3 regions of the Streptomyces sp. NPDC005799 genome follow, and region 2 is predicted to be linked to each of the others. Evidence: riboswitches for the same ligand, from Rfam matches in the RefSeq annotation. Region 2 holds a riboswitch; each other region holds the start of a gene.
The links. Region 2 has a riboswitch for cyclic di-AMP ahead of ABZ453_RS24970 (LysM peptidoglycan-binding domain-containing M23 family metallopeptidase). Riboswitches for the same ligand answer to the same signal wherever they lie in the genome.
Positions count from the first base shown of each region.

Region 1: another riboswitch for cyclic di-AMP. It lies ahead of ABZ453_RS04640 (C40 family peptidase); the one in region 2 lies ahead of ABZ453_RS24970 (LysM peptidoglycan-binding domain-containing M23 family metallopeptidase).
Region 3: another riboswitch for cyclic di-AMP. It lies ahead of ABZ453_RS22815 (transglycosylase SLT domain-containing protein); the one in region 2 lies ahead of ABZ453_RS24970 (LysM peptidoglycan-binding domain-containing M23 family metallopeptidase).

Region 1 covers NZ_JBEXXQ010000003.1:215,209-219,406, reverse strand. Annotated here, with positions in the region: gene ABZ453_RS04660 (DUF397 domain-containing protein) at 1-124, opposite strand, end outside; gene ABZ453_RS04655 (helix-turn-helix transcriptional regulator) at 135-995, opposite strand; gene ABZ453_RS04650 (ATP-binding protein) at 1,208-1,663, shown strand; gene ABZ453_RS04645 (DUF6328 family protein) at 1,713-2,261, opposite strand; gene ABZ453_RS04640 (C40 family peptidase) at 2,342-2,815, opposite strand; cyclic di-AMP (ydaO/yuaA leader) riboswitch at 2,819-3,032, opposite strand; gene ABZ453_RS04635 (hypothetical protein) at 3,370-3,678, opposite strand; gene ABZ453_RS04630 (ATP-dependent Clp protease proteolytic subunit) at 3,686-4,198, opposite strand, start outside.
Region 2 covers NZ_JBEXXQ010000026.1:30,555-34,752, reverse strand. Annotated here, with positions in the region: gene ABZ453_RS24980 (TetR family transcriptional regulator C-terminal domain-containing protein) at 1-481, shown strand, start outside; gene ABZ453_RS24975 (SGNH/GDSL hydrolase family protein) at 501-1,286, opposite strand; gene ABZ453_RS24970 (LysM peptidoglycan-binding domain-containing M23 family metallopeptidase) at 1,556-2,482, opposite strand; cyclic di-AMP (ydaO/yuaA leader) riboswitch at 2,487-2,645, opposite strand; gene ABZ453_RS24965 (alpha-galactosidase) at 2,951-4,198, opposite strand, start outside.
Region 3 covers NZ_JBEXXQ010000022.1:141,128-145,325, forward strand. Annotated here, with positions in the region: gene ABZ453_RS22800 (CHRD domain-containing protein) at 1-109, opposite strand, end outside; gene ABZ453_RS22805 (polyprenyl synthetase family protein) at 368-1,378, opposite strand; gene ABZ453_RS22810 (hypothetical protein) at 1,464-1,736, opposite strand; cyclic di-AMP (ydaO/yuaA leader) riboswitch at 2,019-2,207, shown strand; gene ABZ453_RS22815 (transglycosylase SLT domain-containing protein) at 2,213-2,695, shown strand; gene ABZ453_RS22820 (HAD family hydrolase) at 2,709-3,512, opposite strand; gene ABZ453_RS22825 (FAD-dependent oxidoreductase) at 3,709-4,198, opposite strand, start outside.

The DNA of each region.
Region 1 (4,198 bases), on a different contig from region 2:
CCGGGCCGGAGCGCGGCAGTGCCGTCTCGACGCAGTTGTTCGCTCCCGTGCTGTAGCTGCTGCGCAGCCATCGCACGCCGTGCAGGTCGGTGCTGGTGGGAAGGGTCCGAGGCAGTGCGGTCATGGGTGCCTCCTTACGCGCCGTCATCCAGACCGGCGAGGTAATCCAACGAGTCCTCGGGCGAAAGGGCGTGGATCCGAAGGGTGTTGAAGGCCTCCGTATAGGCCTGGAGGTCTTCTTTCCGTTCGAGGTAGAGGCTACTCGTCAAGTGGTCGAGAACAACCACATCCAGATCAGAAGTGCTCGAAAATGAGAAGATTACGAAAGGCCCGGTGATGCCCACATGGGCCCCGGCCGTGAACGGCAGTACCTGGAGCCGCACTTGGGGCAGCCGCGCCGCCTCCATCAGCCGCTGCCGCTGGCGGGCCATGACGTCCGGGCCGCCGATCTCCCGGTGCAGCACCGCCTCGTCGAGGATCGCGCTCAGCTCCAGTGGCGGATCCGACCTGAGCACGTCCTGCCGGGCCAGCCGCACCTCCACCAGCGCGTCCAGCCGTTCGTCGTCCAGACCGCCGACGGCGGCCCGGGTCACCGCCCGCGCGTACTCGGGCGTCTGCAACAGCCCCGGCACGACCGAGGTCTCCAGGGTGCGCATCGCGCTCGCCTGGGACTCCAGACTGATGAAGTCGCGGTAGGTCGGCGGGAGCACCCCCCGGTAGGCGTGCCACCAGTGATGCCGGCCCGCGCCCTCGTCGGACCCCGCCAAGACCAGCAGCAACTCCCGAAGTTGGGAGTCGGCGACACCGTAGGCGTCCAGGAGTAACCGCACATCGGCCGGTTTCACCCCGCTGGAGCCGGTCTCGATACGGCTCACCTTCGACTGGTGCCAGCCCACCAGCCGGGCCGCCTCACCGCTGGTGAGCCCCGCGCTCGTGCGCAACGATCGCAGTTCGGTGCCCAGCTTCCGACGGCGCACCGCGGGACCGTGCAGCATGCGCTACTCCTTACTCCTTCCGGGCCACCCAAATACGGTCTCTCGTCGCAGAGTTCACCGCTTTGAGCGACAGATATATGCATATCTTGGTGGATCGGCACCGTGACCGGCGCGGTAATGGCAGTCTGGCGAAGAAGCACCAGTCCGGGACCGTACTCGAACCATCCGCTCCGTGTCGGACTCCGGTCCCGTGGGAAAGGGACGACGTCGTCATGGCAGACCATCTGGAAGCATCCGTCACTCTGCCGAGCGAGCCGGCCTCGGTCTCCGCGGCCCGCGGCTATGTCGTCACGACCCTGGCGGAGTGGGGGCTGGCCGCCGAAACGGAGATCGCCGACACCATCCGCCTGATCGTCTCCGAACTCGCCACCAACGCCGTACAGCACACCTTCGGTCAGTCCCCCACCTTCACGGTGGACATCCGCCTCGACCGTGACGAACACCTGTGGATCGGGGTCACGGACAGCCATCCGCGCTTCCCCAAGCGGCTGCCGGCCGCCGTGCAGCAGGACAACGGCCGCGGCATGGTGATCATCCGCTGGCTGGCCGCCGAGTGCGGCGGCAGACTGCTGGTCCGGCCCACCAGGGAGGGCGGCAAGACGGTCTCCATCGAGCTCCCGTGGACCGTACCGGCGCAGCCCGTCACGGCGGGGCAGCAGGAGCCGTAGAACCCCCCGGCGGCGTCTCCACGGCCGGTCCTTACAGCCCCGGCTCCCTCTACGAGCGGTGCGCCATCTCCCGGTCCTCCGCGTCCTCGGTCCCCGCCGCCAGGGGCCGCGAGCCGGTCTGCGAGCGCGCGGCCCGACGCACCAGACGCGGCAGCAGCCCCCACAGCCCCACGCACACCAGCAGGGTCGCCGCTCCCGCCGCCAGCCCGCCGGTCAGGTCCGTGGTCACGTCCACCACCAGCAGGACCGATCCGGTGAACGCGAGAACGAGCACCCTCATGCCGACGGTCGCCAGTCGTGAGGAGACCTGCACGATCAGCGGCTTCGCGCCCTTCTGGAAGAGCGAGCGGTGCAGCGCTGCCGGGGCGGTGAACAGCGCGGCGGCGAGGACCGCCAGCAGCAGCGTGGTGACGTACGTGGCGCGCTGGAAGGCGTCGAGGGAGGTGAAGCGCTGGGTGAAGGCCAGGCTGAGCAGGAAGGCGAAGAGGATCTGCACGCCGGTCTGGGTGACGCGCAGCTCCTGCAGCAGCTCGACGAAGTTGCGGTCGGCGCGCTCCAGCGGGGTCTCGTTGCGCGCGGACGGATGGTGGTGGTCCATCGGGTACGGGTAACCACTCCGGCCCCCGTCAGGCCCGTGGGGCGGCGTCGGGTCAGGTCCGCCGCCGCCCCACGGGAGAGTCAGCTGACCCGGCCGTACCAGACGCTCTTGGTCCAGATCTTCTGCAGCCTCACCACGTCCCCGGTCTTGGGGGCGTGCCAGATCTTCCCCTTCCCGGCGTAGATGCCCACGTGGTAGACGTTCGACCCCGAGTGGAAGAACACGAGGTCTCCGGCCTTGCGGCTCTTCGCGGAGATGTGGTGGGTCTTGTTGTACTGCTGGGCCGCCGTACGGGGCAGCTTCTTGCCCGCAGCCTTGTACGAGTACAGCGTGAGGCCCGAGCAGTCGAAGCGGCGAGGTCCGGTGGCGCCCCACTTGTACGGGGAACCCTTTTTGGACGCCGCTACCTGAAGCGCCTTCGTCGCCGGCGTCGCGGCCGCGGCGTCGGATGCGACGCCCGGGATCACGACGGAGCCGCCCACGGCGGCCAGGGTGAGAGCCGAGGCCGTACCGGCCCGGACCATCAGCGACGGGACACGATTGAGCGCAGTCATGCGCAACCCTTCGTCAGCCGCCTGTGAAGGATGACCTGTCGGATTCGGGCTGGCGAAGTTGCCCGGCCGCTGACGCGGCTTCACCCCAAGGGCTGCTCGGGCTCGGTCATGGCGTGACCGTCCCGGCGACCCGTCGTGCCTGGGTCCTCCACTCCTGCCGATCCACTTCCTGTCGACCGGTCATCCGGGCGGCGGCAGGACTCGGCGTCCGCCCGGACCGCCCCGCCGCTGTGGCGGGGGCTTGTCGTCAGACAGGGATCTTGACTCACGGATGTCCGAAAATCCCAATGGAATCGGGGGTTTGTGTTGTTACTCACCACTCACCCGTTCGGGTGGACACCCCTGTGTTCGAGGCGGGGTAGACGACCCCGAGGAGGCTCGGACCAGGCATGGAATGTCCCATTCCGCCCTGAGGCTACGCGCGTTGCGCAACTGGAACGGTCGCGAAAAAGGATCCGCGTCTACTCCAAAGGGGGGTACGCCTTTTGGTCCGTTTCAACCCCGGTGCGGACGCCCCGCGACCCGGCCGGGGCGTCCGCACTCCTGGGGGCACGTCAACTGGCGGAGTCCGGCGGCACGGTGACGCGGGCCGTGCGCCGCTCCCCGTCCAGCACCCGAAGCGCCCGCCCCAGCGTCTCGGCGTGCAGCTCCGTCTCGCCGCGCTGGTGCATCAGGGCGAGCGCGTCGCGCAGTTCGGCCGCCTTGGCCACCAGCGCCTGGGCGGCACGCAGTCCGCGGTAGGTGTCCCCGTGGTGCGCCGGGTTGATCCGGCCCAGCAGGTCGACGACGTCGAGATAACGGTCGATCAGCTCGCCCTCCGCGCGGGTGAGCGCGGGCAGCGGAGGGAGTTCGGGTGGCAGCACCGGCCGCTCACCGCCCGCTGGGCGGCGCGAGGGTGTCCTTGCGGCTGGGGATGATCCGGTCCACCAGTCCGTACGCCAGGGCGCCCGGGGCGTCGAGGATCTTGTCCCGCTCGATGTCCGCGCTCACCTGCTCCGGGCTGCGCCCGGTGTGCCGCACCAGCATCTCCTCCAGCCGGGCCCGCGTCCGGGTCAACTCCGCGGCCTGGATGGCCAGATCGCTGGCCTGACCCTGCACCGGTTCGTAGAGCGCCGGCTGGTGGAGCACCACCCGGGCGCCCGGCAGCGCGGCGCGCTTGCCCGGGGTGCCGGCCGCCAGCAGCACGGCGGCGGACGAACCGGCCTGGCCCAGGCAGACCGTCTCCACGTCGCAGCCGACGTACTGGATCGTGTCGTAGATCGCCGACATCGCGGTGAACGAGCCGCCCGGGGAGTTGATGTACAGCGCGATGTCCCGGTCCGGGTCCTGGTACTCGAGGTGCATGAACTGCGCCATCACGTCGTTCGCCGAGGTGTCGTCGAT
Region 2 (4,198 bases):
GCTGTATCACTTCTCGACCAAGGAGAAGCTGGTGGCCGCCGCGTTCACCCACGCGGCCGAGGACGACCTGGCGCATCTGCGCAAGCTGCTCGGCCGGCGCACCACGGCGCTGCGGCGGCTGCGCTCGGCCGTGCGCTGGTACGCGCCGACCGGGCAGGCCAAGGGCTGGCGGCTGTGGATCGAGGGCTGGGCGGCCGCCCTGCGCGAACCCGTGCTGCAGGAGGTCACCCGTGACCTCGACCGGCGGTGGAAGGCGGCGCTGGCCGAGGTCATCGCCGAGGGCGTGGCCGCGGGCGAGTTCCGCTGCCCCGACCCGTTGGGCACGGCCCTGCGGCTGACGGCGCTGCTGGACGGGCTCGCCGTACAGCTGACGTCCTACCCGGGCGCGGTGTCACGGGCCCGCGCCCAGGAATGGGTGGACGAGGCGCTGGCCCGTGAACTGGGCCTGGAGCGGGAGGCGTTGACCGCGCCGGAGCGGTGAGCTCCCGCACGCGTCGCTCTCAGGCCACCGGGGCGATCCGCATCTTGATGTCGTCCGGCGACAGCGCGCCCTTGGCCGTCACATGGTCGCCCGAGGACTCCCCGCGCAGCCGGCGCCCGATCCACGGCACCAGGTACTCGCGCGCCCAGTGCACGTCGTCCCGCCGCACCTCGAGGGTGCCGCGCGGCGGCAGCGGCGGCCAGGGCTGGTCCGGGTCGGCCGGGACGTCCAGGCCGAGGACCTGACCCGCGCGCAGCGCCACGCGCGTGTGACCCTCGGGCGAGAGGTGCAGCCGGTCGTCGTCCCAGGCCCTGCGGTCCTGCACGGTCTTGAGGGACCACAGGTCGAGCACGGGACAGCCGTACCGGTCGGCGATGGCCCGGACATGTCCGTTGTAGGTGGCGATCTTGCCGCGCAGATGCTTGAGCACGGGCACGCCACGGGTGTCGAAGCCGGTCGTCACCATGACGGTGCCGGCGGCGCCGGTGAGCCGGGCGACCGCGCGCTCGAAGCGCTCGGCGACCTCGTCCGGGTCGGTGCCGGGCCGGATGATGTCGTTGCCGCCGGCGCAGAAGGAGACCAGGTCCGGGGCGAGTTCCTCGGCCTGTGGGACCTGGTCCGCCACGATCTGGTCGAGCAGTTTGCCGCGCACGGCGAGGTTGGCGTAGGCGAAGTCGCCCTCGGGCCGCCGGTCCGCGAGGAGCACGGCGAACCGGTCCGCCCAGCCGACCATGGCTCCGTCGGGGCCGGGATCGCCGACGCCCTCGGTGAAGCTGTCCCCCACCGCGACGTACGACCCGATCACTGCCCTGCTGTCTCTGCTGTCACTTTTCGAATCGTCTGCCACGGCGGCCATGATTCACCTTCGAATGTGACCTACGCGACCGTAAGAAAGGGTTGACGGTCGGTGAGATAAGCCACGTCCAAAGGGTTGGCCAAGGCAGGAATAACTCTCGGATCACCGACGTTGAGGAGTCGATCGCCGGACGGCGAAATCTCTGCAACACCGAAGGCCGGACCCGGGGATCGGGGTCCGGCCTTCGGCAGCATGTCGGGCGCGCGGTCGGCGGGGGGTCAGCCGACGGCGACGCCCTTGGAACGGAGGTAGGCGACCGGGTCCACGTCGGAGCCGTAGTCCGGCGTGGTGCGGATCTCGAAGTGCAGGTGCGGGCCGGTCACGTTGCCGGTCGCACCGGAGAGACCCAGCTGCTGGCCCGCGCTCACGCTCTGGCCGACCGAGACGGAGATCTGGGAGAGGTGCCCGTACTGCGCGTAGTGGCCGTCGGCGAGCTTGATGACGACCTGGTTGCCGTACGCGCCGCCCCATCCGGCGGTGACGACGGTGCCCGCGCCCACGGCCTTGACCGGGGTTCCGGTCGGGACGACGAAGTCGACGCCGGTGTGGTAGCCGCTGGACCACATGCTGCCGGCGACGTGGTAGCCGGTGCCGATGGTGCCGCCGGACACCGGGAGGGTGAAGCCGGTGCTGGTCGACTCGGCGGTCTGGATGGCCTTCGTCGACTTCGACGCCTTTGACGAGGAGGAAGCGCTCGACGAGGAGGGGGAAGAAGCAGCGGGAGTGGAGGACTTGGTGGCGCCGGTCGTCGCCTTGCCGCCCAGGGTGAGCTTGAGGCCCGGGTGGATCAGCGACGGGTCGTCGCCGACGGCCTGGCGGTTGTCCGCGTACAGCTTGTGCCAGCCGCCCCGGACGCGCTGCTCGTCGGCGATCTTCGCGAGGTAGTCACCGGCCCGGACCGAATACGTGCGCACACCCGTGTTGTTGGCGTTCGCCTTCTTCTCGGTCGCCTTCTTCTCGGCGGCCGGAAGCGACTGGACGGACTTTTCGGAAACCGACTGGGAAGCCGACTGAGCGGTGGCCGCGTGGGCTCCGGTGGCCCCTATGAGGGGGAGGGCGAGAGCGGCGCCGCCGGTTCCGGCGACGGCGATGGAGCGAGTGAAGCGCTTGGGCTTCGGGCGGCGGTGCTTACCCTTCGCGGGCATGGCGAATTCCTCTCCGTCGCCTGCGAGGTGAGCTGTCGGGTGCGGGCTGGAGATGCCCGGCCGCGCTTTTCGGCGCGGCTTTACCCCTAGCCGTTCCGGAGACCGGAACAGGCGTCGTACCTGTGGGTCCCCCGCTCCTGCCGTTCACGGGTGAGTTGTGCGGGCTCCGGGCGGCGGCAGGATTGGGCGTCCGTCCGGATGGGTGGCGAACGTAAGCGACCAGGACGCAAAGGGACAAGCCGCGGTTCCCTGTGCATGCGTTTCTGTTGATCGACTGCGGGAATTCACGGTCACCCTCCGTGAATTACAGTTCCATCCCTTTGTCCAAAGCCCCTTGAAACCCTTATGAATTACGTGAACATGACGGGCCACGCACCGTCACGGATATGACGCTCCTCACGTGACGGTGCTCCAGCATTCCCCATTCCAGAGCGAGTTGGAATGAAGACACCAATTCGGACAGAAGGCTCAGATACGACGGAGCCGGATGACTTTCGCATCGAGGTCGCCGCGCAGCCCGGTGTCCAGCCCGTGATGCAGCAGTACGGCCCCACGGTGAATTTCGCCCGTTTCAGGGCATTCGTAGGAGGCTGTCGGGTCGAGTCCGCTCAGCCGCAGTGCCGGTACGGGCTCGCCGTAACTCTGTGCCTGGAGCCAGGCCAGGACGACCGACTCGTCCCCGCGCACGTACTGCACGGCGCTGAGCCCGCCCGTCGGGGGCCGCAGGCGGTGGAGGTCGCCGTGCTGCACCAGGGGCCGGATCTCCTTGTAGAGGCTCACCCAGTCACCGGCTTCGGCGAGCTCCTCCTCGGTCCACTGGGTGAGGTCTCCGCCGACTCCCAGCACACCCGCCATGGCGCTGACGAACCGGAAGCGCAGGGAGCTGGCCCGGTCGTTGAGCTGGGTGTTGGGGCTGTCGGTGACCCAGGCGGCCATCACGCGCGCGGGGTGGATCTGGCTGAAGCCGTGCTGGATGGCGAGCCGGTCGAGCGGGTCGGTGTTGTCGGAGGTCCACACCTGGTCGGTACGGCTCATGATGCCGAGGTCGATCCGGCCGCCACCGCCCGAGCAGGACTCGAAGACGACGTCCGGGTGGGCCGCCCGCAGCCGGTCCAGCAGCGCGTACAGCGCGCGGACGTGGTCGACCCACAGGCGCTGCGGGTAGGGGTCGCCGGGCCAGCCGGCGTCGGTGAAGCAGCGGTTGAAGTCCCACTTGACGTAGTCGACAGGGGCGCTGGACAGGAGCGTGTCGAGCTGCTGCCAGAGGTACTCCTGGACGTCCTCGCGGGCCAGGTTCAGTACGAGCTGGTTGCGGAACTCCGTGCGCCTGCGGCCCGGCTGGAACTGCACCCAGTCGGGGTGGGCGCGGTAGAGGTCGCTGTCCGGGTTGACCATCTCGGGCTCGACCCAGATGCCGAACTGCATGCCGAGGGCGTGCACGTAGTCGGCGAGCGGCGCCAGGCCCTTGGGGAAGCGGTCGGGGTTGGGCGTCCAGTCGCCGAGCCCGGCACGGTCGCTGGTGCGCTTGCCGAACCAGCCGTCGTCGACGACGAACAGCTCGACGCCGATGGCGGCGGCCCGGCGGGCGAGCGCCCCCTGCTGCTCCTCGGAGATGTCGAACTCCGTGGCCTCCCAGGAGTTGAACAGCACCGGCCGGTCCCGGTCCGCGTCCGGGATGACGTACGCGCGCTGGTAGGCGTGCCAGGCGCGGCTCGC
Region 3 (4,198 bases), on a different contig from region 2:
TGGCGGAGGCGGGAATCGTGCCGGCGGCGACACCGCCGGCGGCGGCCACCGCGAGGGCGGTGACGATGAGGCTCTTACGGCGCTTCGAGAACGTCGTGTTCTTGCCCATGATGCAGTTTTCTCCCCGTAGACCGGCCGACACCCCCTGCGTCGGCCTGCTGGGTATGAGTACGGAAGCGATCTGAGACTGGACTCAGTCCAAGCTTGTGATGCGCATCACATCACCGGGAAGGGCTGGCTCAGCCCGTCCGTTGTAGCCCGTACGGCACCCGGGGAACGAGGCCCTTCCGGGCCGACGGCGGTGCAGGGGAGGAGTCCCCTGCCGCGTCCAAAGGGGCATTCCCCCTGGCGAGGGGGCGTGGGCGGATCAGCCCGCGCGGTGCACCACCGCGTCGCACATCTCCATCAGCGCCAGCTTCGCGTCGCACTCCCTCAGCGGCGCCAGCGCCGAGCGCGCCTCCTCCGCGTAGCGCACGGTGTCCCGCCGCGCCTGCTCCAGGGCGGGATGCGCCCGCAGCCCGGCGAGCGCCTCCGCGTGCCGCTCGTCGTCGGTGAGGTCGGAGTCGAGCAGTTCGCACAGGGCGATGTCCTCGGCCAGCCCGAGTCGCGCGGCCCGCTCGCGCAGCCGCAGCACCGGCAGGGTCGGAATGCCCTCGCGCAGGTCCGTCCCCGGCGTCTTCCCCGACTCGTGCGAGTCGGACGCGATGTCCAGGACGTCGTCGGCGAGCTGGAAGGCGACCCCGAGCCGCTCCCCGTACTGGGTGAGCACGTCCACGACCGTCTCGTCGGCGCCGGACATCATCGCGCCGAACCGGCAGGACACCGCCACCAGCGACCCCGTCTTGCCGCCGAGCACGTCCAGGTAGTGGTCGACCGGGTCGCGTCCGTCCTGCGGTCCCGCGGTCTCCAGGATCTGTCCGGTGACCAGGCGCTCGAACGCCTCGGCCTGCACGCGCACGGCCTCCGGACCGAGGTCGGCCAGGATGTGCGAGGCACGCGCGAAGAGGAAGTCGCCGGTCAGCACCGCCACCGAGTTGCCCCAGCGGGTGTTCGCGCTGTCGACCCCGCGGCGCACCGCCGCCTCGTCCATGACGTCGTCGTGGTACAGCGTGGCGAGGTGGGTCAGCTCCACGACCACGGCGGACGGCACGACTCCGGGCGCGTACGGGTCGCCGAACTGGGCGGCGAGCATCACGAGCAGCGGCCTGAAGCGCTTTCCACCCGCCCGCACCAGGTGCTGGGCGGCCTCCGTGATGAAGGGGACCTCACTCTTGGTGGCTTCGAGCAGTCCCTCCTCGACGGCCGCCAATCCGGCCTGGACATCGGCTTCCAGAGCCTGGTCCCGCACGCTCAGCCCGAACGGCCCGACGACGGTCACGAGGGGTCTCCTGTCTGCTGGTGTCTACTGGCGGTTACGCGGTTTGTCGATACGTCGCTGCCATCACTCAAGTCAGCGTATCCGGTCACCTTTCGATCACCGCTGCCGCCCACCCGTCCAGGCCGGGCGGTATCGGATCACGACCGGTATGTTTTTGATCAACTGATATGAACCGATTTTTACCGACTTGCGCGCCCGACGTGAAGAGGAGCGGCGGCGCGTGTCCCGAACAGAAGCCGACGCCGAGCCCGGCAGTCAACCTTTCCCCGGTGACGACCACGCATTCCTCGGCAGTCAGGCCATCCCGATACCCCCGTCCGCCGACACGCTCACCAATGGCGGAACGGGCGATCGCCACGGCCTGCCCCACGGACGGCTGTTTCACTACGAGTTGAGTTCATTGCCCGTTTTGCCTCTCTTGTCTAAACCAGTGACTTGGCTCACGCCTGAGCGTGCTCCGCATTCCGGTGCATTTCTCCCGATCCGCCTTCTGTCGCGCCCGAGTTGAGGCTTGGCGGCCGCAAAGGATCCAGCGCCCCATATGCCTCAGACCAAGGTCAACAGGGGTGATGTGTGAATTCGGGACTTGTTCCGGACATGTGCTCTCGCATACGTTCCCGGCCTGTCGGGCGGACGCCTAATCCTGCCGCCGCCCGTTCCACCAACCGAGAACGCACGGCAGGAGCGGGGGAACCAGGTAGTTCGCCGATTCGGACGTCCCAGGACATCCGGTCCGGCTCGGGGTGAAGTCGTGTCGCCGTACGGCGGTGCGGCCGGGCATCTCCCGCCCGAACCCGACAGCTCACCTCGCAGGCGACGGAGAGGAACCTCGTCATGTCCGCTGCCGCTCAGCACCGCCGTACCAGAAGCTCCCGCATCGTCCGCAAGCTCGCCGTCATCGGCACGGGTGCCGCCGTACTCGCCCTGCCGATCGTGGGCGCGACCAGCGCCTCCGCCGCCACGCCCACCGTGGCCACCGCCACCTCGCTGGGCTACGCCAACAATCTCGACGGCTGGATCCGGGCCTCCCTCCAGGTCATGGCGCAGCACGGGATCCCCGGCACCTACAACGGCATCTACCGCAACGTGATCCGCGAGTCCTCGGGCAACCCGTACGCGATCAACAACTGGGACTCCAACGCGCTCGCCGGCACCCCGTCCAAGGGTCTGCTGCAGGTCATCGATCCGACCTTCGCCGCCTACCACGTGTCCGGCACCTCGTGGGACCCCTACGACCCGGTCGCCAACATCACCGCCGCCTGCAACTACGCGGCAGCGCGCTACGGTTCGATCGACAACGTGTACGGCGCCTACTGAGCCGACCGGTCAGTCAGAACAGTCTCTCGAGGACGACGGCGATGCCGTCGTCCTCGTTCGACAGGGTGATCTCGTCGGCCACCGCCTTGAGTTCGGGGTGGGCGTTGGCCATCGCGACGCCGTGGGCGGCCCAGTCGAACATCGGGATGTCGTTGGGCATGTCGCCGAAGGCGATGGTCTGCCGCGGGCCGAGCCCCAGGTGTTCGGCGGCCAGCGCGAGGCCGGTGGCCTTGGTGATGCCGCATGGCTGGAGTTCGACGGTCCCGGGCCCCGACATGGTGACGGTGGCCAGCGAGCCCACCACCGAACGCGCCGTCGCCGCCAACTCGTCGTCGGACAGGTCGGGATGGCGCAGCAGCACCTTGCTGATGGGCTCGCACCACAGGTCGTCGCGCCGGCCGACGCGTACGGCGGGCAGGGTGGGGTGCGGCATGAGGTACCCGGGTTCGATGAGCGTGAGGCCGTCGACGCCGTCCTGGTCGACGGCCGCGTACACCTGGCCCACCTCGGCCTCGATCTTGCCGAGGGCCGTCTCGGCCAGCTCCCGGTCCAGCGTGACGGACCACAGCAGGCGGTCCGCGCGGTGGTCGTACACCTGCGCGCCCTGTCCGCACACCGCGAGCCCCCGACCGCCCAGGTCGTCGAGGAGCGGCCGCACTCTGGGGGCCGGCCGGCCGGTCACCACGAGGTGCCGGACACCGGCGCCGGCCACGCGCGCGAGGGCGGCGAGAGACCGGTCGGAGAGGGTGTCGTCACCTCGGAGCAGTGTGCCGTCCAGGTCGGTGGCGATGAGTGCATATGCGGTGGGTGCGGCCATGATCAGAGAATACGGACCGCACGCCCCACCGACTCATCGCGAACCGGTCGACCGGCCCGTTCTCCCCGCCCCTCCGCCAACTCCCGTATCGCCGGCAGGTGTCGCTCAACTCCCTTGTCACCGGCGGGTGTCGGGGAGCTCGCGAGGAGCGCCTCGCGCCGGGCGGACGCGCTCCTCGCCGGTCGGCGGTGGCGGTTCAGCCGTGTGCCGCCGCCAGGTGCCTCGCCAGCCTCGGGGAGGCGAACTCCGTGCCGCAGACGAACCGCATCACCGGTCCGTAGGAGGCCGCGGCCGGCAGGCCGGTGAAGTACAGGCCGGGGACCGAGGACACGTACCCGGCGCCCAGCCGGGGCGTGCCACGGCTGACGGCGACACGGGTGCGCAGCTCGGGCCCGAGGAAGTCCATCGCCGCGATGTTTACGCGGTACCCGGTCGCCGCGATGACGTGGTCCGCCGCCAGCTTCTCGGTCTGACCGCCGAAGGTACGCACGGTGAGCGTCGGGCTGCCACCGTCCGCGTCGGTCGCCACGATCCTGTCGACCTCGATGACCTGCACCTTGCCCTCGAAGCGGTCGCGCAGCCACCACGCGCCGAGCGGGCCGAGGACCCGGCGGACGAGGTAGTGGCGCGTCCCGGCCGGGAGACGGCGGTACGGGTGCGGGTAGTAGCTCAGTGCCCACAGCGAC